DNA from 4 places in the Pseudomonas sp. FW306-02-D09B genome. Region 1 is predicted to be linked to each of the others. Evidence: predicted binding sites of a transcription regulator. Region 1 holds the regulator's gene; each other region holds the start of a gene.

Evidence for each region. The regulator FliA, encoded in region 1, starts transcription of late flagellar genes. The targets are predictions, from matches to a motif close to CTAAAGTTTNNNNNNNNNNNGCCGNTAA.
Region 2: AC3WK5_RS19050 (methyl-accepting chemotaxis protein) is a predicted target of FliA. The motif match lies at 2,381-2,408, and genes of this name have one in related genera.
Region 3: AC3WK5_RS26580 (methyl-accepting chemotaxis protein) is a predicted target of FliA. The motif match lies at 2,796-2,823, and genes of this name have one in related genera.
Region 4: flgM (flagellar biosynthesis anti-sigma factor FlgM) is a predicted target of FliA. The motif match lies at 2,303-2,330, and genes of this name have one in related genera.

What each region holds. Positions count from the first base shown of each region.
Region 1 is NZ_JBYSXY010000012.1:107,147-113,244, forward strand. It holds gene flhA (flagellar biosynthesis protein FlhA) at 1-1,155, shown strand, start outside; gene flhF (flagellar biosynthesis GTPase FlhF) at 1,167-2,498, shown strand; gene fleN (flagellar synthesis regulator FleN) at 2,613-3,443, shown strand; gene fliA (RNA polymerase sigma factor FliA) at 3,440-4,180, shown strand; gene AC3WK5_RS19930 (chemotaxis response regulator CheY) at 4,347-4,718, shown strand; gene AC3WK5_RS19935 (protein phosphatase CheZ) at 4,750-5,538, shown strand; gene AC3WK5_RS19940 (chemotaxis protein CheA) at 5,577-6,098, shown strand, end outside.
Region 2 is NZ_JBYSXY010000011.1:140,919-147,016, reverse strand. It holds gene acnA (aconitate hydratase AcnA) at 1-1,422, shown strand, start outside; gene AC3WK5_RS19055 (CPBP family intramembrane glutamic endopeptidase) at 1,547-2,338, shown strand; gene AC3WK5_RS19050 (methyl-accepting chemotaxis protein) at 2,439-4,004, shown strand; gene AC3WK5_RS19045 (alpha/beta family hydrolase) at 4,211-4,888, opposite strand; gene ccoN (cytochrome-c oxidase, cbb3-type subunit I) at 4,987-6,098, shown strand, end outside.
Region 3 is NZ_JBYSXY010000023.1:45,887-51,984, forward strand. It holds gene AC3WK5_RS26570 (hypothetical protein) at 1-299, opposite strand, end outside; gene AC3WK5_RS26575 (hypothetical protein) at 493-942, opposite strand; gene AC3WK5_RS26580 (methyl-accepting chemotaxis protein) at 1,055-2,680, opposite strand; gene AC3WK5_RS26585 (transporter) at 2,959-3,981, shown strand; gene AC3WK5_RS26590 (inorganic phosphate transporter) at 4,201-5,817, shown strand; gene AC3WK5_RS26595 (phytanoyl-CoA dioxygenase family protein) at 6,026-6,098, shown strand, end outside.
Region 4 is NZ_JBYSXY010000026.1:24,913-31,010, reverse strand. It holds gene cheR (protein-glutamate O-methyltransferase CheR) at 1-395, opposite strand, end outside; gene AC3WK5_RS27400 (chemotaxis protein CheV) at 441-1,373, opposite strand; gene flgA (flagellar basal body P-ring formation chaperone FlgA) at 1,455-2,216, shown strand; gene flgM (flagellar biosynthesis anti-sigma factor FlgM) at 2,368-2,694, shown strand; gene AC3WK5_RS27385 (flagella synthesis protein FlgN) at 2,743-3,210, shown strand; gene AC3WK5_RS27380 (flagellar brake protein) at 3,306-4,052, shown strand; gene AC3WK5_RS27375 (MFS transporter) at 4,109-5,497, opposite strand; gene AC3WK5_RS27370 (glutamine synthetase family protein) at 5,569-6,098, opposite strand, start outside.

The DNA.
Region 1 (6,098 bases):
CTGTTCTGGAAAAAACACAACATCGTCAAGGTTCAGGCTCTGGAAGAGGTCAAGCGTCAGCAGGACCTGCTGCCGTCGCCCGCACGGGCCATGGAAACCAAAGAGCTGGGCTGGGATGACGTGACCCCGATCGACATGATTGGTCTGGAAGTCGGCTACCGGCTGATCCCGCTGGTGGATCGCAACCAGGGTGGTCAGTTGCTGGCGCGGATCAAGGGCGTGCGCAAGAAGCTTTCCCAAGATCTGGGCTTCCTGATGCCGACCGTGCACATTCGCGACAACCTCGATCTGGCGCCGAGTGCCTACCGCCTGACCCTGATGGGGGTGATCCTCGCGGAGGCGGAGATTTATCCGGATCGCGAACTGGCGATCAACCCCGGGCAGGTCTACGGCACGCTCAATGGCATCACCGCCAAAGATCCGGCCTTTGGTCTGGAAGCGGTCTGGATCGAAATCAGTCAGCGTCCGCAGGCACAATCCCTGGGGTACACCGTGGTCGATGCCAGTACGGTGGTGGCGACTCACCTCAACCAGATTTTGTACAAGCACTCCAGCGAGCTGATCGGCCACGAAGAAGTTCAGCAGCTCATGCAATTGCTGGCCAAAAGCTCGCCGAAACTGGCCGAGGAGCTGGTGCCGGGCGTCGTTTCGCTGTCGCAGTTGCTCAAAGTACTGCAGGCCTTGTTGGCCGAACAGGTTCCGGTTCGCGACATTCGCAGCATTGCCGAAGCCATCGCGAACAATGCCGCCAAGAGTCAAGATACTGCCGCTCTGGTGGCGGCCGTTCGCGTCGGCGTATCGCGCGCTATCGTCCAAAGCATTGTAGGCACTGAGTCCGAGCTGCCTGTGATCACCTTGGAACCAAGGTTGGAACAAATATTGCTCAATAGTCTTCAGAAGGCAGGACAAGGCTCGGAAGAGGGCGTTTTGCTGGAGCCAAGCATGGCAGAGAAGCTGCAACGTTCGTTGATCGACGCCGCGCAGCGTCAGGAAATGCAAGGTCAACCGGTGATTCTGCTGGTAGCAGGTCCGGTACGCGCGATGCTCTCGCGGTTCGGACGTTTGGCAGTACCGGGGTTGCATGTGTTGGCGTATCAGGAAATCCCTGACAACAAGCAAGTGACCATCGTTGCGACAGTAGGGCCCAACGGCTGAGGTAGTGGTTTATGCAAGTTAAGCGTTTTTTCGCCGCCGATATGCGTCAGGCCATGAAGCTGGTTCGCGATGAGCTGGGCGCTGATGCGGCCATTATCGGTAATCGCCGGATCGCCGGTGGTGTCGAGCTGACGGCTGCCCTGGATTACAAGCTGTCGGCGCTGGCCCCGCGTGTACCGAACATTGAACTCGAAGACGAGTTGCGCAAGACCCAGTCGCGGATCGTCACGGCTCAGGCTGAATTGAGCCTGCGTGGCGACGGCGAAGGTGATGCGAGCGCCAGCACCAATCGCCAGTTGTTTGCCGGCCTGCCGCTGACCGCTGCGGAACCGTTGATCGAGCCGACCTTTGCTGAGCGGCCGCGTCCTGCTTCAGCGCCTGTGCATTCTGCCGGGGTCGATCCGCGGGCTTTCGACTCGATGCGTTTCGAACTCAATGGCCTGCGTGAATTACTCGAAGTGCAGTTGGGTTCGCTGGCCTGGAACCAGCTGCAAGGCAGTCGCCCGCAGCAAGCCAACCTGTGGCGTCGCCTGCAACGCATTGGCCTGTCCGGTCCGTTGTCGCGCGATCTGCTGGAACTGATTACTGACATTGAAGAACCCCGCCAGGCCTGGCGCATGCTGTTGGCGCACCTGGCGCGGATGATCGTGACTCCCGAGATCGAACCACTGGAAGAAGGTGGCGTGATCGCCATGGTCGGCCCTGCCGGCATGGGCAAAACCACCACGCTGGCCAAGCTGGCCGCACGTTACGTGCTCAAGTACGGCGCGCAGAACATCGCGTTGGTGAGCATGGACAGCTTCCGCATTGGGGCTCAGGAACAGCTCAAGACTCTGGGGCGTATCCTCAATGTCTCGGTGACTCACGTCGACCCGGGCCAGTCCCTGGCGCAAGCCCTTGATCCGCTGTTGCGCAAGCGTGTGGTGTTGATCGACACCGCCGGCCTGCAGGCCAGTGATCCGGCGTTGCGCATGCAGCTGGAAAGCCTGGCCGGTCGCGGGATCAAGTCGAAGAATTATCTGGTGCTGGCCACTACCAGCCAAAAGCAGGTGCTGACTGCCGCTTATCACAGTTACAAGCGGTGCGGGCTAGCAGGCTGCATTCTGACTAAACTGGATGAAACAGCGAGCCTGGGCGAGGTGTTGAGCCTGGCAATCAGCCACGAATTACCTGTCGCTTATCTGACCGACGGGCCACGGATCCCGGATGATCTACATTTACCGCGCCGGCATCAGTTGGTCAGTCGCGCCGTTAGCGTGCAGATGCAGGAAGAACCCAGCGAAGAAGCCATGGCTGATATGTTCGCTGACCTCTACCACAGCCCGGCCAAGCGTGTCGGCTGAGGTAATAATGAATAGATTTGTATCTACATCGATGGCCTGCCATGCATTGTTCACAAGTGAGCGCGCAGCCAGTCATGTAGTCCGCGTCTAAGCAAGACAAGGTAAAGAACGAACATGGGCAGCATGCATCCCGTACAGGTGATCGCAGTGACCGGCGGCAAAGGTGGCGTCGGGAAGACTAATGTGTCAGTGAACTTGTCCCTGGCTCTTGCTGAGCTCGGCCGGCGCGTCATGCTGCTGGACGCCGATCTGGGGCTGGCGAACGTTGACGTCCTGCTGGGGCTTACGCCCAAGCGTACGCTGGCCGACGTCATCGAAGGCCGCTGTGAACTGCGCGATGTATTACTCCAGGGGCCGGGCGGAATTCGCATTGTTCCAGCAGCGTCCGGTACCCAGAGCATGGTTCATCTGAGTCCAGCCCAGCATGCTGGCCTGATTCAGGCATTCAGCGACATCGGCGATAACCTCGACGTATTGGTGATCGACACGGCGGCGGGCATTGGTGAGTCGGTCGTCAGTTTTGTTCGCGCAGCCCAGGAAGTATTGCTGGTGGTGTGCGATGAGCCGACGTCGATCACTGACGCCTACGCGCTGATCAAGCTGCTCAACCGCGATTACGGCATGAACCGCTTCCGCGTGCTGGCCAACATGGCGCAAAGCCCGCAGGAAGGGCGAAATCTGTTCGCCAAGTTGACCAAGGTCACGGATCGCTTCCTCGACGTCGCCTTACAATACGTCGGTGCGGTGCCTTACGACGAATGCGTGCGCAAGGCGGTGCAAAAGCAGCGCGCCGTGTATGAAGCGTTTCCTCGCTCCAAATGTGCACTGGCGTTCAAGGCCATCGCGCAGAAAGTCGATACCTGGCCGTTGCCCGCCAACCCGCGTGGGCACCTGGAGTTTTTCGTCGAGCGTCTGGTGCAGCAAACTGCGGGTCCGGTTCTATGACAGCCAGCGGTTACAACCTGTACAAGAAGTCGGCGCGTGACGCGCAGTACGAACTGATCGAGCGTTACGCGCCACTGGTAAAACGTATTGCCTATCACCTGTTGGCGCGCTTGCCGGCCAGTGTTCAGGTCGAGGACCTGATCCAGGCAGGCATGATCGGTTTGCTTGAAGTGTCGACCAAATACGACGCGAGCAAAGGTGCGAGTTTCGAGACGTACGCGGGGATCCGTATCCGTGGTGCGATGCTCGATGAAGTCCGCAAGGGTGACTGGGCGCCACGCTCGGTACACCGCAATACCCGGATGGTGAGTGATGCGATTCGCTCAATTGAAGCTAAAACCGGGCGTGACGCTAAAGATCACGAGGTTGCGGCCGAACTCCAATTGAGTCTCGACGATTATTACGGGATTTTGAATGACACCTTGGGCAGTCGCCTGTTCAGCTTCGACGATCTGTTGCAGGACGGCGAGCATGAAGGGCTGCACGAGGATGGCGCGAGTGCTCATCTCGAACCGTCGCGCGACCTGGAAGATGAACGCTTCCAGGCTGCACTGGCGGATGCGATTGCCAATTTGCCGGAGCGTGAGCGACTGGTGTTGGCGCTGTACTACGACGAAGAGCTGAATCTCAAGGAAATCGGTGAGGTCCTGGGGGTCAGTGAATCGCGGGTCAGCCAGTTACACAGCCAGTGCGCGGCCCGTTTGCGGGGGCGTTTGGGGGAGTGGCGAGCGCGCTGACAGCAGTGTGGGGACACTGCGAACGAAACAGGCAGGGCGTAACGCTGTGCCGGTCTTCATCCGTTGTGCTCCAGACAGTCGTCGAGTGCTCTGCCGAATTGATTGAATGGCGTGTTCAGGTGCTGAACGCGTTTAAGACTGCTTGGAGGTCGAATTGGACAAGAACATGAAAATCCTCATCGTTGATGACTTCTCAACGATGCGGCGGATCATAAAAAACCTGTTGCGTGACCTTGGGTTCACCAACACGGTCGAGGCGGACGACGGTATTACCGCCATTCCCGTCCTCAACAGCGGGAGCATCGACTTTCTGGTAACGGACTGGAACATGCCTGGCATGACCGGTATCGATTTGCTGCGCCACGTGCGCGCCGATGAAAAGCTCAAGCACCTGCCGGTGCTGATGGTCACTGCCGAAGCCAAGCGCGAGCAGATCATCGAAGCCGCTCAAGCCGGTGTAAACGGCTATGTGGTCAAACCCTTCACGGCCCAGGCGTTGAAAGAGAAGATCGAAAAAATATTCGAACGCATCGGTTGATGCGCGGAGCCACTGCGCCACGGGGGGAGCTATGGAGCAAAGAGAATCTTCACAGGGCGATTTCGAATCGACCCTGAAAAAACACGCTCACGAACTGGTCGAAAGCCTTGAAAAGGGCAGGTTCGGTGACGCTGTGCAACTGATCCATGAGCTCAATCAGACCCGTGACCGCGGCCTGTACCGGGAGGTGGGCAAGCTCACTCGCGAGCTGCACAGCGCGATCGTCAATTTTCAGATTGACCCGAACATGCCGCAAGCCGAGGAAGTCTCACAGATCACGGACGCCACCGAGCGCCTGTCCTATGTGGTCAAGCTGACCGAAGCGGCCGCGAACCGGACCATGGATCTGGTCGAGAACAGTACTCCGCTGGTCAATGGCCTGAGCACTGACGCCCAGGCCTTGAGCGCCGACTGGGGGCGTTTCATGCGCCGCGAAGTCGGTGCCGAAGAGTTCCGCGAACTGGCCCGGCGTGTCGACGGTTTCCTGACGCGTAGTGTCGAGGAGAGCCAGGTCGTCTCGGGCAACCTCAACGATATTCTGCTGGCACAGGATTACCAGGATCTAACCGGTCAGGTGATCAAGCGCGTGACTCAACTGGTCACCGAAGTCGAAAGCAACCTGCTCAAGCTCGTGCTCATGGCCAGTCAGGTAGACCGCTTTGCGGGCATCGAACATGACCATGAAGCGATGCTGGCTGAAAAAGATCCGCAAAAACATCTCTCTCAGGGTGAAGGTCCGCAGATTCATGCCGATAAAAGAGAAGACGTTGTGTCCGGTCAGGACGATGTGGACGATTTGCTATCCAGTCTTGGATTTTAGGTTTTTTAGGTTTTTAGACCTTTAGGAGCACCCCCTTAATGAGCTTCGGCGCCGATGAAGAGATCCTTCAGGATTTCCTGGTTGAGGCCGGCGAGATTCTAGAGCAACTGTCCGAACAGCTGGTCGAGCTGGAAAGCCGACCAGATGATGCGGATTTGCTCAATGCAATTTTTCGCGGTTTTCACACTGTAAAAGGGGGCGCCGGCTTCCTCCAGCTCAACGAGCTGGTGGAGTGCTGTCACATCGCCGAGAACGTGTTCGACATCCTGCGCAAGGGTGAGCGTCGCGTCGACTCGGAACTGATGGACGTGGTTCTCGAAGCGCTGGACGCGGTGAACGGCATGTTCAGCGAAGTCCGCGAGCGTGCACCGATCACTGCAGCTACACCGGAACTGCTGGCGGCTCTGGCCCGTCTGGCCGAGCCTCAAACAGCCGATGTGGCGCAACCGGTTGCAGAGGTGGTTGAAGCACCTGCCGCTGAAAGCGAATCGGGCGACGTCACCGACAATGAATTCGAACTGCTGCTGGACTCGCTGAACGCGGTCAAGGCGCAAGCCGAG
Region 2 (6,098 bases), on a different contig from region 1:
CTGAAAAACGGTGCCGTGGTGATTGCCGCCATCACCTCGTGCACCAACACCTCCAACCCGAGTGTGATGATGGCGGCCGGGCTGGTGGCCAAGAAAGCCGTGGAGAAAGGCCTCAAGCGCAAACCGTGGGTGAAGAGTTCTCTGGCGCCGGGCTCCAAAGTGGTTACCGACTACTACAAGGCCGCCGGCCTGACCCAATACCTCGATGAATTGGGCTTTTCACTGGTCGGCTACGGCTGCACCACCTGTATCGGTAACTCCGGGCCGTTGCTGGAACCGATTGAAAAAGCCATCCAGAGCTCCGACCTGGCCGTCGCCTCGGTGCTGTCCGGCAACCGCAACTTCGAAGGTCGCGTGCACCCTCTGGTGAAAACCAACTGGCTGGCCTCCCCGCCGCTGGTCGTCGCGTATGCCTTGGCCGGCAGCGTGCGCATGGACATCAGCAGCGAGCCGCTAGGTGAAGGCAAGGATGGCAAACCGGTGTACCTGCGGGACATCTGGCCGAGTAGCAAGGAAATCGCCGACGCCGTGGCGCAGGTCGACACCGCGATGTTCCATAAGGAATACGCCGAGGTGTTTGCCGGAGACGCGCAGTGGCAAGCCATCGAAGTCCCGCAAGCGGCGACCTACGTCTGGCAGAAGGATTCCACCTACATCCAGCATCCGCCGTTCTTCGATGACATTTCCGGCCCGCTGCCGGTGATTCAGGACATCAGCGGTGCACGCGTACTGGCGCTGCTCGGCGATTCAGTGACCACCGACCACATCTCCCCCGCCGGCAACATCAAGGCCGACAGCCCGGCCGGACGTTACCTGCGTGAACAAGGTGTGGAACCGCGAGACTTCAACTCTTACGGCTCACGTCGCGGTAACCACGAAGTGATGATGCGCGGCACGTTTGCCAACATCCGCATTCGCAACGAAATGCTTGGTGGCGAAGAAGGCGGCAATACGCTCTACATTCCGACCGGGGAGAAACTGGCGATCTACGACGCCGCCATGCGCTATCAAGCGGCGGGCACCCCGCTGGTGGTGATTGCGGGTCAGGAATACGGCACCGGTTCAAGCCGTGACTGGGCGGCCAAGGGTACCAACCTGTTGGGCGTCAAAGCGGTGATTGCCGAGAGCTTCGAACGGATTCACCGCTCCAACCTGGTGGGCATGGGCGTGCTGCCGCTGCAATTCAAGCTCGACCAGAACCGCAAGAGCCTGAACCTGACCGGCAAGGAAACACTCGACATTCAAGGGCTGACGGGCGTCGAGCTGACACCGCGCATGAACCTGACGCTGGTGATCACCCGCGAGGACGGCAGCAGCGAGAAGGTGGAGGTGTTGTGCCGGATCGACACGTTGAACGAAGTGGAATACTTCAAGGCGGGAGGGATCCTGCATTACGTGTTGCGGCAACTAATTGCTTCATAATGTCGCACTGACAAAAACACCGTCTTCGGACGGTGTTTTTGTTTGAGTCGCGAACGTCCCTTTAATCGCACCGCTTCCTGTGGGAGCGAGGTGGCTCGCAGAATCTCAGACACAAGGATTTCACATGATTGCTCTGCCATGGCTCTATCTGGCACTCCTCTCCATCGGCTACGCACTGGCCCTGGTCTACAGCCACCTCGGCTGGCTGGCGGCCATTTCCGTCGGGTTGTTAGCGTTTGCCGGCTTTGCCGTTCGCCAACCACAGATCCAGGTCGGCCGCGTCCTGGGTCACGGCCTGTTCGTTTTCCTGGCGGTGGCGCTGGCCATGCACTGGCTTCCCGGTTTCTACAACGGTCGTGGTATCGGCCCGGAACGCTTCAGCGCGGATGCCGTGCCGTTTTCCATGTACCTGAATCTGGACAAACCACTGATTGGCTTCTGGCTGTTGCTGGTGTGCCCGTGGATTGTCGGTCGCCGCTCCCTGCGCCTTTCGCTGTATGCCACCGCCGCGGCACTGACCTTGAGCGCGCTGGCCGCTCTTGGTGGTGCGCTGCTGCTGGGTATGATCAGTTGGGCACCGAAGTGGCCCGATAAAGCCTGGCTCTGGGTGCTGAACAACCTGCTGCTGGTGACGCTGGTCGAGGAGGCGCTGTTTCGCGGTTACATCCAGGGCGGTTTGAGTCGCTGTCTGAAGAACCTGCGCTACGGCGAACACCTCGCCCTGCTTGGCGCCACAGTGTTGTTCGGTCTGGCGCACCTCGGCGCTGGCTGGCAATGGGTACTGCTGGCGAGCCTTGCCGGGTTCGGTTATGGGCTGGCGTACCGTTTCGGTGGGCTGGGGGCCGCCATCGCCACGCACTTTGGTTTGAATCTGCTGCACTTCGGCCTCTTTACCTACCCAATGCTGGCGGGTTGAAGATCAAGGAGTGTGCGCCAGTGCTGAATATTGAAAAATAATTTCAATTTATTCCTGGCACTGCCGACACCCTGTCAAAGCCTTGCGGATTGAAAAAGCCATGCGTAATAACCAGCCCATTACACAACGCGAACGGACCTTTCCGGCTCAGCAACGGTTGATTTCCACGACCGATGCCAAAGGCGTGATCACCTACTGCAACGATGCTTTCGTCGAAATCAGCGGGTTTTCTCGTGAAGAGCTGATCCGTGCACCGCACAACCTGGTCCGTCACCCCGACGTTCCACCTGCGGTCTTCGCGCACATGTGGGGCACACTGAAACAAGGCTTGCCATGGATGGGCATTGTCAAGAATCGCTGCAAGACTGGTGACCACTACTGGGTTAACGCCTATGTCACACCGGTATTCGACGGCAATCAGGTGGTCGGTTACGAGTCGGTGCGGGTCAAGCCCAGCGCCGAACAGATCCGCCGCGCCGAAGCGCTCTACCAACGCATCAATCAGGGCAAGTCGGCGATTCCTCAAACAGACAAGTGGCTGCCGGTGCTACAGGACTGGTTGCCATTCATTCTGGTCAGCCAGTTGAGCTTCATGATCGGCGCCACACTCAACTCGCAGTGGGGTTTTGCGCTGGCTGCCGGGCTGTCCGTGCCGCTTGGCCTGCTGGGCTTGAGCTGGCAACAGCGAGGCCTCAAGCGCTTGCTGCGCCTGGCCGAGCAGACCACATCCGACCCGCTGATTGCGCAGATGTACACCGACAGCCGCGGCGCTCAAGCGCGCCTGGAAATGTCGATCCTCAGTCAGGAAGCCCGTCTGAAAACCTGCCTGACTCGCCTGCAAGACACCGCCGAGCACCTGAACGAGCAAGCTCGACAGTCCGACACCCTGGCGCACAAAAGCTCGACCGGCCTGGAACGTCAGCGCGTCGAGACCGAGCAAGTGGCGACCGCCGTCAACCAGATGGCCGCCACCACCCAGGAAGTCGCCAGCCACGTGCAACGCACCGCTGACGCGACCCAGGAAGCCAATCGCCTGACCGGTCGTGGCCGTGATATCGCCGGTGAAACCCGTGACGCGATCCAGCGCCTGTCGGTGGTGGTCGGCGAAACCGGCCTGACCGTGACCCAATTGGCCAAGGACAGCGACGAAATCGGTGGCGTGGTCGATGTGATCAAAGGCATTGCCGACCAGACCAACCTGCTGGCCTTGAACGCGGCCATCGAAGCGGCTCGCGCCGGTGAGATGGGCCGTGGTTTTGCGGTGGTTGCCGACGAAGTAAGGCAACTGGCGCAACGCACCAGCGAGTCGACCGGGCAAATCCACACCCTGATCGCCAAGCTCCAGCAGACCGCCAGCACCGCGGTGCAAACCATGGAAGCGGGTCACCGTCAGGCTGAAGAAGGCGTGGCGCGGGTTCTGGAAGCCGACCAGGCTCTGGTGGGTATCAGCGAAGCGGTAGCCAACATCACCGACATGACCACCCAAATCGCTGCCGCGACCGAAGAGCAAAGTGCAGTAGCCGAAGAGATCAGCCGCAACATCAGCACCATTGCGCAACTGGCCGACCAGACCTCGGAACAGGCACAGAACTCGGCGTTACTGAGTGAAGAGCTGACCCGTACGGCGAATACCCAGTATTCGTTGGTGGAGCGGTTTAACCGCTGATCGTTGCTGGCAAATACAAAAACCCGGGAGGTGATGCTTCCGGGTTTTTTATTGCCAATCTGAAAGTGATATCACCCGGTAGATCGCTTTCGCGAGCAAGCCCGCTCCCACATTGGTTCTCGGTCGTTCACAGAACTTGCGTACACCCGAGATTTAATGTGGGAGCGGGTTTGCTCGCGAAGAGGCCCTCACTACCACCGCATAACTCACAGGAGAAATGCTGCCACCTTGCTGGCCGCAGCCGCCAAATGCTGTTCATGAGTAAAGCCCGAAGCCTTCAACGGCTTCAAATCATGATCGCCAGCCACCAGCCAAAGCACCTCGATACTCGACGCTAACGTATAACCCTCGACCGCCTCACGATTCCCCAACGCATCCCGCTCACCCTGCACAATCAGCGTCGGGGTCTTGAGCCCGGCCAGATGCTCGACTCGCGGCTTCTCCGGTTTGCCCACCGCGTAAAACGGATATCCCAGACACACCAGCGCATCCGCGCCCAGCTCATCGGCCAGCAAACTGGCCATGCGCCCGCCCATGGACTTGCCGCCAATGGCCAGACGCCCAGCGACATGGCGTCGCACCACGGCATACACATCACGCCAGCATTCGAGCAATTTGGGCGTCGGATTCGGTGGACGCTTGCCACCGTCGATGCGCCGTTGCGCCATGTACGGAAACTCGAAACGCAACACGTTGACGCCAAGCCCGGCAAGGCGTGCGGCGATGTCGCTCATCCAGTCACTGTCCATCGGTGCGCCGGCGCCATGGGCGAGAATCAGCGTCGCCGATGCCGGCACCGAGGCGGCGTCCCACAGCCATCCGCGATCCTGCACGCACTGCGCCCATTGATCCCCGTCAATACTGGCCTTGTGCTGTTTGTCCATGCTTGCCTCGCTTTTAATCTGCCTATAACTCCAGGCGAAGGGAGCGTCATCGCCTCGCGCGGACGCTTTCACTTCGGCTGAACCGTGGATGGGGAACCATGAACACTTCTTTAAGTACCGCCTATAACTACAAGGTGGTCCGCCAATTCGCCATTATGACGGTGGTGTGGGGCATCGTCGGCATGGGGCTCGGGGTTTTTCTCGCGGCTCAATTGGTCTGGCCTGAACTCAACTTCAATTTGCCCTGGACCAGCTTCGGCCGTTTGCGCCCGCTGCACACCAACGCGGTGATCTTCGCGTTCGGCGGCTGCGCCCTGTTCGCAGCCTCCTTCTATTCGGTGCAACGTACCTGCCAGACGCAGCTGTTCGCGCCGAAAATCGCCGCATTCTGCTTCTGGGGCTGGCAGTTGGTCATTGTCCTGGCCGCCATCAGCCTGCCGCTGGGCTACACCACTTCCAAGGAATACGCCGAGCTGGAATGGCCGATCGCCATTTTGATCGCCATCGTCTGGGTCGCCTACGGCGTCGTGTTCTTCGGCACACTGATGAAGCGCAAGACCAAGCACATCTACGTCGGTAACTGGTTCTTCGGTGCGTTCATCATCACCGTGGCCATCCTGCATATCGTCAACCACGCCTCCCTGCCGGTGAGCTGGACCAAGTCCTACTCGGCCTACGGCGGTGCGACGGATGCCATGGTGCAGTGGTGGTACGGGCACAACGCAGTAGGGTTTTTCCTCACCGCCGGTTTCCTCGGGATGATGTATTACTTCGTGCCGAAACAGGCCGAACGTCCGGTGTACTCGTATCGCCTGTCGATCGTGCACTTCTGGGCACTGATCACCCTGTACATCTGGGCCGGCCCGCACCATTTGCACTACACCGCGCTGCCGGATTGGGCGCAGTCGCTGGGCATGGTGATGTCGCTGATCCTGCTGGCACCGAGCTGGGGCGGGATGATCAACGGCATGATGACCCTCTCGGGCGCCTGGCATAAGTTACGCAGCGACCCAATCCTGCGCTTTTTAGTGGTGTCGCTGGCGTTCTACGGCATGTCGACCTTCGAAGGGCCGATGATGGCGATCAAGACGGTCAACGCCCTCTCCCACTACACCGACTGGACCATCGGCCACGTACATGCCGGCGCACTCGGCTGGGTGGCAATGATCTCGATCGGCGCGCTGTACCACATGATCCCGAAAATCTTCGG
Region 3 (6,098 bases), on a different contig from region 1:
ACGTATCTTTTTTCTATTTTTACCTCGACGCCAGCTTCAACTTCCGCGCTTTTGATATCTTGCCGAAACACGGTTGTGCCATTCCAGCGCACCTGAAGATGATCCTCTGCTTCATAGCCTTGCCCGCCCAAGACCAAAGCGTCCAGATGCACGCCAATCAACTGTTCATCGATTTGTCCATCGTAACCGGCCGCCGGCTTCATGCTTGGAACATCCAACTTCTCCCATTTCTTTTCCGATTGTTCCGACTTTCCCCGTTTTTCCAACTTTTCCAACATTTCCAACTTGCTCAAAGACATGGGATCGCTCCTGACAGAAAAGTAGCGCAGGCTGCGCTGACCGTTCCATACAATCCTCAGGGCACCACCCCGTCTACTGTCAGAACTAACAGGTAGGCGGTAAATCAAGGCCTTTTCTGCCCCTGAATCCGACCGGTGGCACGAGCTTCATGGGACATGGGATATCAAAGGCGCAGCCAGGCAGGCCGAAACATTACGCCGTTGTACTGACCAACGATCCCGACGTGCTGCTGCCTGACTCTTGCAGCGCTTGCGTCAACGCCGCCGTAGCGGTTTCCAATGAGCCCGAGGTGGTTGCGATCTGCGATTGGGCGGCGGCGACTTTCACCGCTTTGGCATCCGCACTTTCCTGACTGGCCTGAGCGGCCTGCAGTTGTTGCAGTTGCTCCTGCAATTGCTTTTGCAATTCGGCGATCTGCTTGCGCAGCTCTTTCACCGTATCCGATTCACTGCTACTGCTGCTCGAACTGCTGCCACCCGACGCAGGTGCACCACCGGCCGCGACTTTGCCACTGTCGGTGGTCGAACTGCCCGTCGTGGTTGTGCTTTGCGTGGTGTCGGTATCGGTGCTGCCGCTGATGGAAGTCTTGCTGGTGGAAGTGGACAGAGTCTGATTGATCGAGACCGATGTGAGGCTGACCATGGGCGTTTCCTTCGATGAGGTTAGGGATAACCGAATCATCGACGTGCAACACCCACACTTGAGATCAATCGTGTACCGACACGGTTAGCGTGCCGATACACATTTCAATTGGCTAGGCGCCGAGACGCGCCGTCACCGCGTTCAATTGCCCCGACAACCCGTGCAGGTTGTTGCTCGCCGCTTCAGTGCGCTGCACGTTGTCCAGGTTGGTACTGGCGATGCTGGTGATCTCGGTCAGGTTGCGCGAAATGTCTTCGGCCACCGAGGTCTGTTCTTCAGCAGCGGTGGCGATCTGGCGGTTCATGTCGCGAATCGCCTCCACCGATGCAGTAATGCGCTCAAGCATGGCCCCGGCCTGAGTGACCTGCTCGACGCTTTCTTCGCTGCGCGACTGGCCACTTTCAATGGCCTGCGCCGCGTCTACCGCACCGGTCTGCACGCTCTGGATGATCTGGTTGATTTCGATGATCGACGCCGCTGTGCGCTGGGCCAGGCTGCGTACTTCATCGGCCACCACAGCAAACCCGCGTCCGGCTTCACCGGCCCGAGCGGCTTCGATAGCGGCGTTCAATGCCAGCAAGTTGGTTTGCTCGGCGATGCCGCGAATCACTTCCAGCACCTTGCCGATGCGCCCGCTATCGGTTTCCAGTTGGCGGATGACCGTCGCGGTGTTGGCGATTTCGCCGCGCATCTGAGTGATGGTGTGAATCGTGCCTTGCATGACCTTCTCGCCCTGTTGTGCCGACTGATCGGCATCATCGGCGGCCCGTGCCGCGTCGGCCGCATGACGAGCAACTTCCTGGGCGGTGGCGGACATTTCGTTCATCGCCGTGGCGACTTGATCCGTGCGGTTGAACTGTTCGTTGGTGCCATGGGCCATCAAGGTCGCAATCGAGTTCAGCTCACCGCTGGCGCTGTCCAGATCCGAGGCGCTGCGCTGCAAGCGACTGAAGGTCTCGGCAAGGAAATCGCGCAGCGTATTGGCAGCCACCGCCAGCTTGCCCAACTCATCCTGACGATCACTCGCCACCCGCTCGGCAAAGCGGCCCTGGCTCAGGTGCGCGACGTATTCGATCAGCTTGCGGATCGGTTCCACCAGATTGCGGTTGACCAGCCACAGGCTGAGCAAGCCAATCAACAGGCCCGAAGCCAGCATCACCAGGATACCCAGCAACACCGTGCGATCGGCGCTGGCGCTGATCAACGTCGACTGCTCCCGGCCCTGTTTACGCAACTCGTTGACCAGTTCGCTCATCTGCTCGCTCGTGGCGCGGTCCACACCTTTGACCGCGTTATCACCTGCCGAAGGATCACCACCGGCTGCCAGATAAGCCTCTCGACCTTTTTGATACGCGCCGCCAAGCACCCGGTGCGCATCACGCAGGCTTTCAAGGCGGGTTTTAAGTGAGGCGTCGATGCCCGGTTGGCGGGTCAATTCACCGAGGATGTTCTGTACGTCGCCCTGACGGTCCTCGAATTGCTTCCAGTATTTGTCCAGCTCAGCCGGTTGCTTGCCACGCAACAGGACGTTTTTCCATTCCTGGACCTGAGCCTTGAATTGCAGGTTGGCTTCGTCAATCAGTTGCGAGGTACGTAACGGGCCTTCGATGAGGTTGCGGTAGTTCTGCACCCCGCTGGAGAGTAAGTGAAAACAGGCCAGGGCAATCAGCAACATCGCGATCAGACTGCCGCTCAGCAGTGCCAGGATTTGCGCTCGCAGGGATTTTTGCAAAAACATCGAGTGATACTCATGACAGGGATAAGACTCGCATCGGTAGGGCATGCGAGATGTCCGGACCTCCCTGTCGACAACATGCGGACCGGACACCAAAGTGCCTGAGCCAACTTAGGCGTCATCGGCGCGTGCCGCGTTTTCTTGAAGCCAATCCGACCACTGGTAAAGGCTCTATTACGCGAACCACCAAACCGTCACAAAACCGTCAAACAGCGTTGCCATGATGCCGCTCATGTGAGCCTGTGAAACGTACGACAGGCGCCGCCCTTCAGCGAGACTCCATGAACCACAGCATCGATCAACGCCACCGCGATTCTGACCTGTTCGGCCTGCTCTACGGTTTCAGCTTTCGTCCCGGCGAACGCGGCCGCGAGATCGATTCGGCCAAGGCGCTGCAGCTGCTGCAACAACCGGGCGCCGAGGACGAGTTCCTCTGGCTGCACCTGAACCTCGCCCACGCTGCGTGCGAGCGCTGGATGAAAGCGCACCTGGAGTTGCCGGAAGAATTTTTCGAAGCCTTGCATGAAGGCTCGCGCTCGACGCGCATCGAGCACGTCGATTCAGCGCTGCTGGCAGTGGTCAACGACGTGGTGTTCAACCTCAGCAGCATGGTGTCGTCAGACGTCTCGACCCTTTGGGTCTGCGCCCGCAGTCGGTTGATCATCAGCGCGCGCCTGCAACCCCTGCACTCGGTGGACAAGCTGCGCTCCTCGGTCAAGGCCGGCGAATGCTTTCGTTCGCCACTGGAACTGCTCGTGCATTTGCTCCGCGACCAGGGCGAAGTGCTAACGCAGATCGTGCGCAAGACCAGCCAGAGTGTCGACCAGATCGAGGACGAGTTGCTGTCATCGCGACTGTCCACCAACCGTGCCGAACTGGGCGCCAACCGTCGGGTGCTGGTGCGCTTGCAACGGCTGCTGGCACTGGAGCCGGGCTCGCTGCTGCGTCTGCTCAACCGTCCGCCGCAATGGTTGCAAAAGGACGACGTCAAGGAGCTGCGCAAATCCACCGAGGAGTTCGCGCTGATCATCAACGACCTCACGGCGCTCGGCGAACGGATCAAGCTGTTGCAGGAAGAGATCGCCGCCAACCTCAACGAGCAAAGCAACCGAACGCTGTTCACCCTGACCGTGGTCACGGTATTGGCGCTGCCAATCAACATTATTGCCGGTTTCTTCGGCATGAACGTCGGCGGGATTCCCCTTGCCGGCGACCCGGAAGGATTCTGGATTCTGGTGGCACTGGTCGCGACGTTCACGGTACTGGCCGGGCGTTGGGCGTTTCGCAAGCGGGCGGATTACTAAGACCACTCGTATACCGTAGGAGCAAGGCTTGCCCGCGATTGATGCACCGCGGTCTGACAGGATGACCGCGTCATCGTTCATCGCGGGCAAGCCTTGCTCCTACAAGTATGTGGGGCCGCGGATAGGCAAAGAACCCAAACACTGACCCAAAGCAGTCTCGCTGTAACATTCGGCAACGATCATGACCGGCACTCCTCCCTGACACAGGATTGTCCGGCCATGGCTACGCCTTCCTTGACCGCCGCCTCCAACGCTCCCGCCAGCAGTGCCGGCCCGCAACTCGATAAAAAAACCGGTGTATTGACCGCCGTGGTGTTTTTCGCGGTGCTGGCCATGGGGCTGCTGTTCACCGCCTACAGCCTGATACACGACATGCATGACCTCGGCACTACGGTGACCACCTGGACGCCGTTTCTGCTGCTGGGTGTGGCGCTGTTGATTGCCTTGGGTTTTGAGTTCGTCAACGGCTTCCACGACACCGCCAACGCCGTGGCAACGGTGATTTACACAAATTCACTCCCCGCACATTTTGCGGTCGTCTGGTCGGGGATCTTCAACTTCCTCGGGGTGTTGCTGTCCAGCGGCGCCGTAGCCTTCGGCATCATCGCCTTGCTGCCGGTGGAGCTGATTCTGCAAGTCGGTTCATCCGCCGGTTTCTCGATGATCTTCGCCCTGCTGATCGCGGCAATTTTGTGGAACCTCGGCACGTGGTGGCTGGGTTTGCCGGCCTCGTCATCCCACACCTTGATCGGCTCGATCATCGGCGTCGGCGTCGCCAATGCGCTGATGCACGGACGCGACGGCACCAGTGGTGTCGACTGGGCGCAAGCCACCAAGGTCGGTTACGCGTTGCTGCTGTCACCACTGATCGGCTTCGCATTTGCCGCACTGTTGCTGCTGGCGTTGCGCATCTTCGTCAAACATCGTGCGCTGTACAAAGCACCGAAAGGCAACACACCTCCACCGTGGTGGATTCGCGGGATGCTGATCCTGACCTGCACTGGCGTGTCCTTCGCCCACGGCTCCAACGATGGCCAAAAAGGCATGGGCCTGATCATGCTGATTCTGGTCGGCACCCTGCCGATGGCCTATGCGCTGAACCGCACCATGCCGGCCGACCAGGCGTTGCAATTCGCCGCCGTCGCCGAAGTGACCCAGCAAGCGTTGGTCAGAAGTGCTCCGCTACCGGCCCCGTCCGACCCGCGCCCCGTGCTGTCCGAATACGTGCGCAGCAAGGAAGCGACACCGCAACTGATCCCCGCCCTCGCCGCCCTGGCGGGCAACATCGGCAACGAAGTGAAAGGTTATGGCTCGCTCGCCAAAGTCCCGGCCGAGGCCATGGGCAACGTGCGTAACGACATGTACCTGACCAGCGAAACCATTCGCCTGATGGACAAGAACAAGGTCGGCGACTTCGATGCCGACACCACGGGCAAACTGCAATTGTTCAAACAGCAGATCGACAACGCCACGCGCTTCATTCCGCTGTGGGTGAAAATCGCCGTCGCGATTGCGCTGGGCCTGGGCACCATGGTCGGCTGGAAGCGCATTGTGGTCACGGTCGGTGAAAAGATCGGCAAGACCCACATGACCTACGCCCAAGGCGCCTCGGCAGAAACCGTGGCGATGCTGACCATTGGCGCGGCGGACATGTTCGGCCTGCCGGTATCGACCACTCACGTGCTGTCCAGCGGCGTGGCCGGGACCATGGTGGCCAACGGCGGCGGCTTGCAGATGAAGACCATCCGCAACCTGCTGATGGCCTGGGTGCTGACCTTGCCGGCGGCGATTCTGCTGTCCGGTAGTCTGTACTGGTTGTTCACCCAACTGTTCTGAACCTGACAGCACGTAAAAAACTCCCGAACCGGGCAATCGGTTCGGGAGTTTTTTATAGGAGCCATCAGCGGCGCGCTCACTCGACAGGCATTTCGTCGCAAAATCAGTGGATTAAGCACTAATTGGTTCAGCACCCGCTGGATCGGGCTTCAGTTTGTTACCTTCGTGCCGACTCTTAAGAGACCCGATGCATTCAGGAGGGGGAACCGTGAATCTGTACATCAATCAGCTTCAGAAGAAAGCTGACTTCAAAAGCGCCATCTACGCTGGCGATATCTTCC
Region 4 (6,098 bases), on a different contig from region 1:
ATATTGACCCGCTCGAACTCGTCGATCGACATCGACAGCGAATACGGTTCCTGCCCGGACGAGCACGCCGCCGACCAGATCCGTAGGCGCTGCCCGGGACTGGCCTTGATGGACTCAGGCAGCACTTTGTTCTTCAAGACTTCAAACGGATAGGTGTCACGAAACCAGAGGGTTTCGTTCGTCGTCATCGCGTCCACCACCATCTCGCGCAAACCACTGCGCGGTTGGGTCTGCATCCGCTGCACCAACTCACCCAAGGACTTGATGCCTTGCTGTTCCATCAGTTTGTTGAGACGGCTCGACACCAGATACTGCTTGTTCTCACCGAGCAAAATGCCACAGGCTTTTTCCAGGAAGACCCGGAACTGTTCGAAATCCAAATTACCCGTAGACAATGATGCCGCCTCTTAAATCGTATTGACCGCCAGGAGCGAAGGCCACTAGCTGATATCTGCTGCTTTGATCCGGTCGACTACCCGGGATGCCAGGTCATCAGGACGGAATTTGGCAAGGAAGTCATCGGCACCGACTTTCTTCACCATCGCCTGATTGAATACACCTGACAACGAAGTATGCAGGATGATATGGAGCTTTTGCATGCGAGGGTCGCTGCGGATCTCGCTCGTAAGGGTGTAGCCGTCCATTTCGGGCATTTCGATGTCGGAAATCATCATCAGAAACTCTTCTTCCGGCTTCTTGCCCTCATCGACCAGTTTGCGCAGGTAATCCAGCGCTTGCCGGCCGTCGTTCAACGAAACGACTTCAACCCCCACCGTCTGCAGGCAACGCGTGATCTGCTTGCGCGCCACCGACGAGTCATCGACCGTGAGCACTCGCAAGGAGATTGCCTTGTGTTGGGTATCGGCATCGATCACACCAACCGAAATCGCATCCGACGTCGGCGCAACTTCCGCCAGGACCTTTTCCACGTCGATGATTTCGACTAACTGATTGTCGACTCGAGTCACTGCGGTCAGGTAATGATCGCGACCCGTGCCCTTGGGCGGCGGATGGATTTCTTCCCAGTTCATGTTGACGATCCGCTCGACCGACCTCACCAAAAAACCCTGGGTCTTGGTGTTGTACTCCGTGATGATCACGAAGGGATTGCTTTGATCCTGCAACCCGCCTGAGCCGGTCGCCATTGCCAGATCCAGAATCGGAATGGTTGCCCCACGAATATTCGCCACACCGCACACGACAGGACTGGACTTGGGCATCAGGGTCAGTTTGGGGCATTGCAGCACCTCCCGAACCTTGAACACATTGATCCCGTAAAGCTGCTGGCCGTCGAGACGGAACAACAACAGCTCCAGGCGATTCTGCCCTACCAGTTGCGTGCGCTGGTTAACCGAATCCATTACACCAGCCATGCCCAGACTCCTACACCAACGCTAAGTGTGTTGCGACGCACATTCATCACTAAACGGCACGGCGCTTGCTTTTTAACTGCCATGAACACAAAAACGACATTTTCCCGACGCCTGACATCAATGTGCCGTAAATTCTTCGGCGCCCTGTCAGCCGTATGCCTGTTGAACGTTGGCAGCCCTGCCTTTGCTGACCCGGTTACCTTGCCTGATCTACTTATCGGCGTCACTCAGGGCTTTCTTGAATTCACCGTAGAAGACTATCTGGCCACCAGTCAAACCGCAGGGCGCTACGAAATCGAAGTCAACAAGCTCGACCCGCGCATGCACATGCCGGCGTGCGACAGGGAATTGACAGCGACATTGGAGAGCCCCGCGATACCTCTGGGCCGGGTTACAGTGAAAGTCCGTTGCGATGGCGTCTCCCCCTGGACAGTCTTCGTACCCGCTCAAGTCCGCCTGTTTCGCGAGGTCGTCACGACCACCCGCCCCCTCAAACGAGCCGGAATCATCGACCCTTCGGATGTCATGTTGCGTGAGCGCGATATCAGCCTGATCAATCAGGGATATCTGACAAACGTCGATCAAGCCATCGGACAAAAACTTGTCCGACCAATGGTCAGCGATCAGGTAGTTACCCTCGTCCATCTGGAGCAGGCAGAAGTCGTGCGCAAGGGTGATCAGGTGGTCATCACCGCCCGCAGCGGCACGCTCAGCGTGCGGATGCCGGGTGAAGCGCTGTCCAATGGCGGCCTTAACGAACAGATCAGAGTCAAAAACCTCAACTCCCAACGGGTCATCAAGGCGCAAGTCATGGCCCCGGGGCAGGTGGAAGTCTCCATGTAGATAACTGGCGCACAACCGTCCTGTTCCCTAAACTGTGCCTCACGCAGGGCAAATACCGACGCGCCCGGGCTCATCGACTATTGAGCCTAAAGTTTTCCCGGGCATGGCCGAAAACATGGCAAGCGTCCAAATTCCCAGAGGTTTTTTTATCATGGTCATCGATTTCAGCCGTTTAAACAGCTCCCCCACGCTCGCAAGCAGCACGCGGACCAGCGTCAGCAAGGACACCGGCGATGCCGGCAAATCCGCGCCGCTGAGCACTTCGACCGAACAGGCCGGTGCGACCCAAAGCGGGGAATCGGTACACCTCAGCAATGAGGCTCAACAGTTGCAGAAGATCACTGACAAGCTGCGCGATCAGCCTGCCGTCGACAATGCCCGCGTGGCCGAGTTGAAAGCAGCGATTGCTGATGGCAGCTATAAGGTCGACAGCAACCGTGTAGCCAGCAAACTGCTCAACTTCGAAGCCCAGCGCTAGCCAAAGGCCTGCGCCAGGCTTTTGGACGCTTAAAACCCAAGGCCAGCCATGCACGACACTAATTTACTGCAACTGATCACCGATGACTTTGCTCCAGCTCAACAATTGCTGGAGCTGCTGAAGACCGAATCCCTCGCCCTGCACGGCCGTGACATGCCGCTGCTCGAGGATATTCTGGCGCAGAAACAGGCACTGATCATTCTGCTGGAACAGCATGGGCGCAAACGCAGTGAAATTCTCGCGAGCCTGAACCTTCCTGCCAGCCGCGCAGGTCTGGAGCAGTTCGCCGCTCACTCAAGTATCGGCGATCAGCTGCTGACCCAAAGCGATACGCTGACCCAACTGCTTACAGATTGCCAAGCCGCCAACGAGCTCAATGGCCGCTCGATCCAGGTGCAACAAGCCACCACCGCCAATCAGCTGAAAATACTTAACGGTGGCGAGCCTCCAGCGCTTTATGACGCCCGCGGATCAACCTCCATGCTCGCGAAGCCCCGCGCGCTCAGTCAGGCTTGAACTCATAAATAAGCGTGCTCTATCAAGGCACGAAACATGCTGGCAGAATGCTAGCTTTTGCGTGTGATCGTATTCTGTCTGGAGATTGATAAACCGTGTTCAACGCCTCAAGCGCGGAAGATGCTCCGCAGCCACCCAAGGTGCTCAGCACCCCGCTGGAAATCACCGGCAACCTGCGGATGCTGCAAGAGAGCCATGATCCCCTGATCATCACGTTCCATGAACGCAGCCAGCGATTTCAGAGCTACCTGATCGATATCGATCGCGACAGCAACATGATCGCCCTGGACGAAATGATCCCCCGCGATGGTGAACGCTTCCTGCTTGCCGGCGAAGCTTTTCGGGTTGAAGGCTTTCATGAAGGCGTACGTATTGCTTGGGAAAGCAACGGCACACTGACCATCGACGAGTCCAACGGTGGCCGTTGCTACCGTGGCACGCTGCCCGATGAAGTGGTTTACCACCAGCGTCGCAATGCGTTTCGCGCAGCCTTGAAACTGGCACAACTGGTAAACATCGAACTCGGTGGCGAAAAGCTCAAGACGCCCATCAGTGGCAAACTGCTGGATATCTCTGCGACAGGTTGCAAGCTGCGCTTTGATGGCGACATCACCAGCGGACTTCAATTGGGTCAGGTTTATGAACGCTTCATCGCCGCCCTGCCCTTCGGCAGCATGACCGCACCGGTCGAGCTGCGTTATCTGCATCACGAAGAGAAAATCGATACCACCTTCGCCGGCGTACGCTTTCACAACATGAGCGGGCTGGTGCAGCGTCAGGTCGAGCGCTTCGTCTATCAGTTGCAACGCGAAGCGCGCCGCTTCGACAAAGACGACATCTGATCCAGACGCTTGAAAAAACGGGCAGTCCCTTGCGGTGACTGCCCGTTTTTTTTGCCCTAAGGCCTGGCCTCGGTAAAGCTTTTCGGGCGCTCCGCCCCCGGATCATCAGTCTGTTCATCAGCGCTGTCGGTGTCCTGAGCTTCGGACTTTGCATCCTGCTCAGGATCCGGATCAGGGCTCGCGCCATTTTGCATCTGGTCATGCACGACCTGCTCATCGACCCGCGGGTCGAGAGCTGCCACCAGTGGCGAACTCGACATGCTGTCCGGCATCGCCACGTGATGCAGTGGCGCATCTTCCACCTGATGCAGATTGGTCACCGCTTTCGGCCGGATGCGCCATACCAGCACCACTGCGAAGAAACTGAAGAACGCGTACAGCATCTGACTGCCAAACAACTTCATCAGCACACCCGCCACCAGCGGACCGATGCTCGCCCCCACACCGTAGGTCACCAGCAACATGGCGGTCAGCGATACCCGCCGATCACCCTCGACGTGGTCGTTGGAAAACGCCACCGCCAACGGGTACAGACAGAACTGCACCAGCGAGCAGGCGAAGCCAGCGATAAACAGCACCTCAAGCGGCACCTGCGGCATGATCGCCAACGGCAACGCTGCCAGCGCCAGGCAAAAGGCAAAACTGCGAATCAGCAGCGCCCGATCATAACGATCCGACAACCAGCCCAGCGGCCATTGCACCAGCAACCCGGCAAAAATGCAGCTACCCATGAACAGACCGACCTGCTCAGTGGAAAGCCCTTGCTGGGACGCGTACAACGGCGCCAGACCATAGAACGAACCGACGATCAGGCCAGCGCCGAGCACCGTACTGAGAGACTGCGGAACCCGCTTCATGAAAAAGCGCGGCTCCATCGGCGCCGGGTGCAAGGGCGCCGGGTGAATCCGCCGCGTCAGCGCGACCGGCACCAGGCACAGCGCAAAACACAACGCCACCAGCATCAGCAATTCCAGCCCCAGGGACGGGTGCATGACCAGAATCAACTGGCCCAGCACCAGCCCCAGGTACGAAGCGATCATGTAGCCGCTGAACACCAGCCCGCGCTGCTTGGCTTCGGCCTGCTCGTTCAGCCAGCTCTCGATGACCATGTATTGGCACATCATGCCCAGACCAACAACCATCCGCAGCACCAGCCAGGCCGGTAGCCAATCGATCAGACCGTGCCCCAGCACCGCCGCACCGACGATACCGGCACAGGCCGAGTAGGCCCGGATATGACCGACCCGTGCGATCAACCGGTGACCGATTTTTCCGCCCAGCACCAGGCCGAAATAGTTGGCCGCCATCAGCGCCCCGACCCACAGACTGTCGACATGGTCCGCTGCCAGGCGCAAGCCCAGGTAAGTACTGAGGAGGCCCGAGCCGATCAACATCATCAGCGAGGCGAAATAAAGCGCTCGAAAGGATTTCAGGATTTGGCGCATCGGCGTTCCGAGCGGCTCCTTGCAGTGAGTACCGGGCTACCGACAACGATAGCCCGACAGCGACGAATCGGTTAGGCCTGGGCGGCCAAAACACGCCGCTCCCAGGGAGTGATTTCATCAAGAAAACTGCTCAACTCCATGGTCTTCGAAGCGATGTAGCCTTCGATGAACTCCTTGCCAAACAGTTCCTTCGCCAATTGGCTACGTGTCAGACGCTCAAGAGCAGCATGCAAGGTACACGGCAACGACAAACTGTCCGGCACTTCAAACTGGCCTTGAATGGCCGGCGTCGGCTCCAGTTCGTTTTCAATGCCATACAACCCGGCCGCCAGACTGGCGGCAATCGCCAGATACGGGTTGGCATCCGCGCCCGGTAGACGGTTCTCGACCCGACGCGCTTCTGGCGAGCTGGCTGGAATCCGCAAACCCGCCGCCCGATTGTCATAAGACCAGCAGGCATTATTCGGCGATGCGTAAGGATGGCACAGACGCTGGTAAGAGTTCACGTTCGGCGCAAACAACGCCGTGAAATCTGCCATCCCTGCCTGCTGGCCACCGATGAAATGACGGAAGATTGCAGTCGGCTGTCCAGCGTCATCGC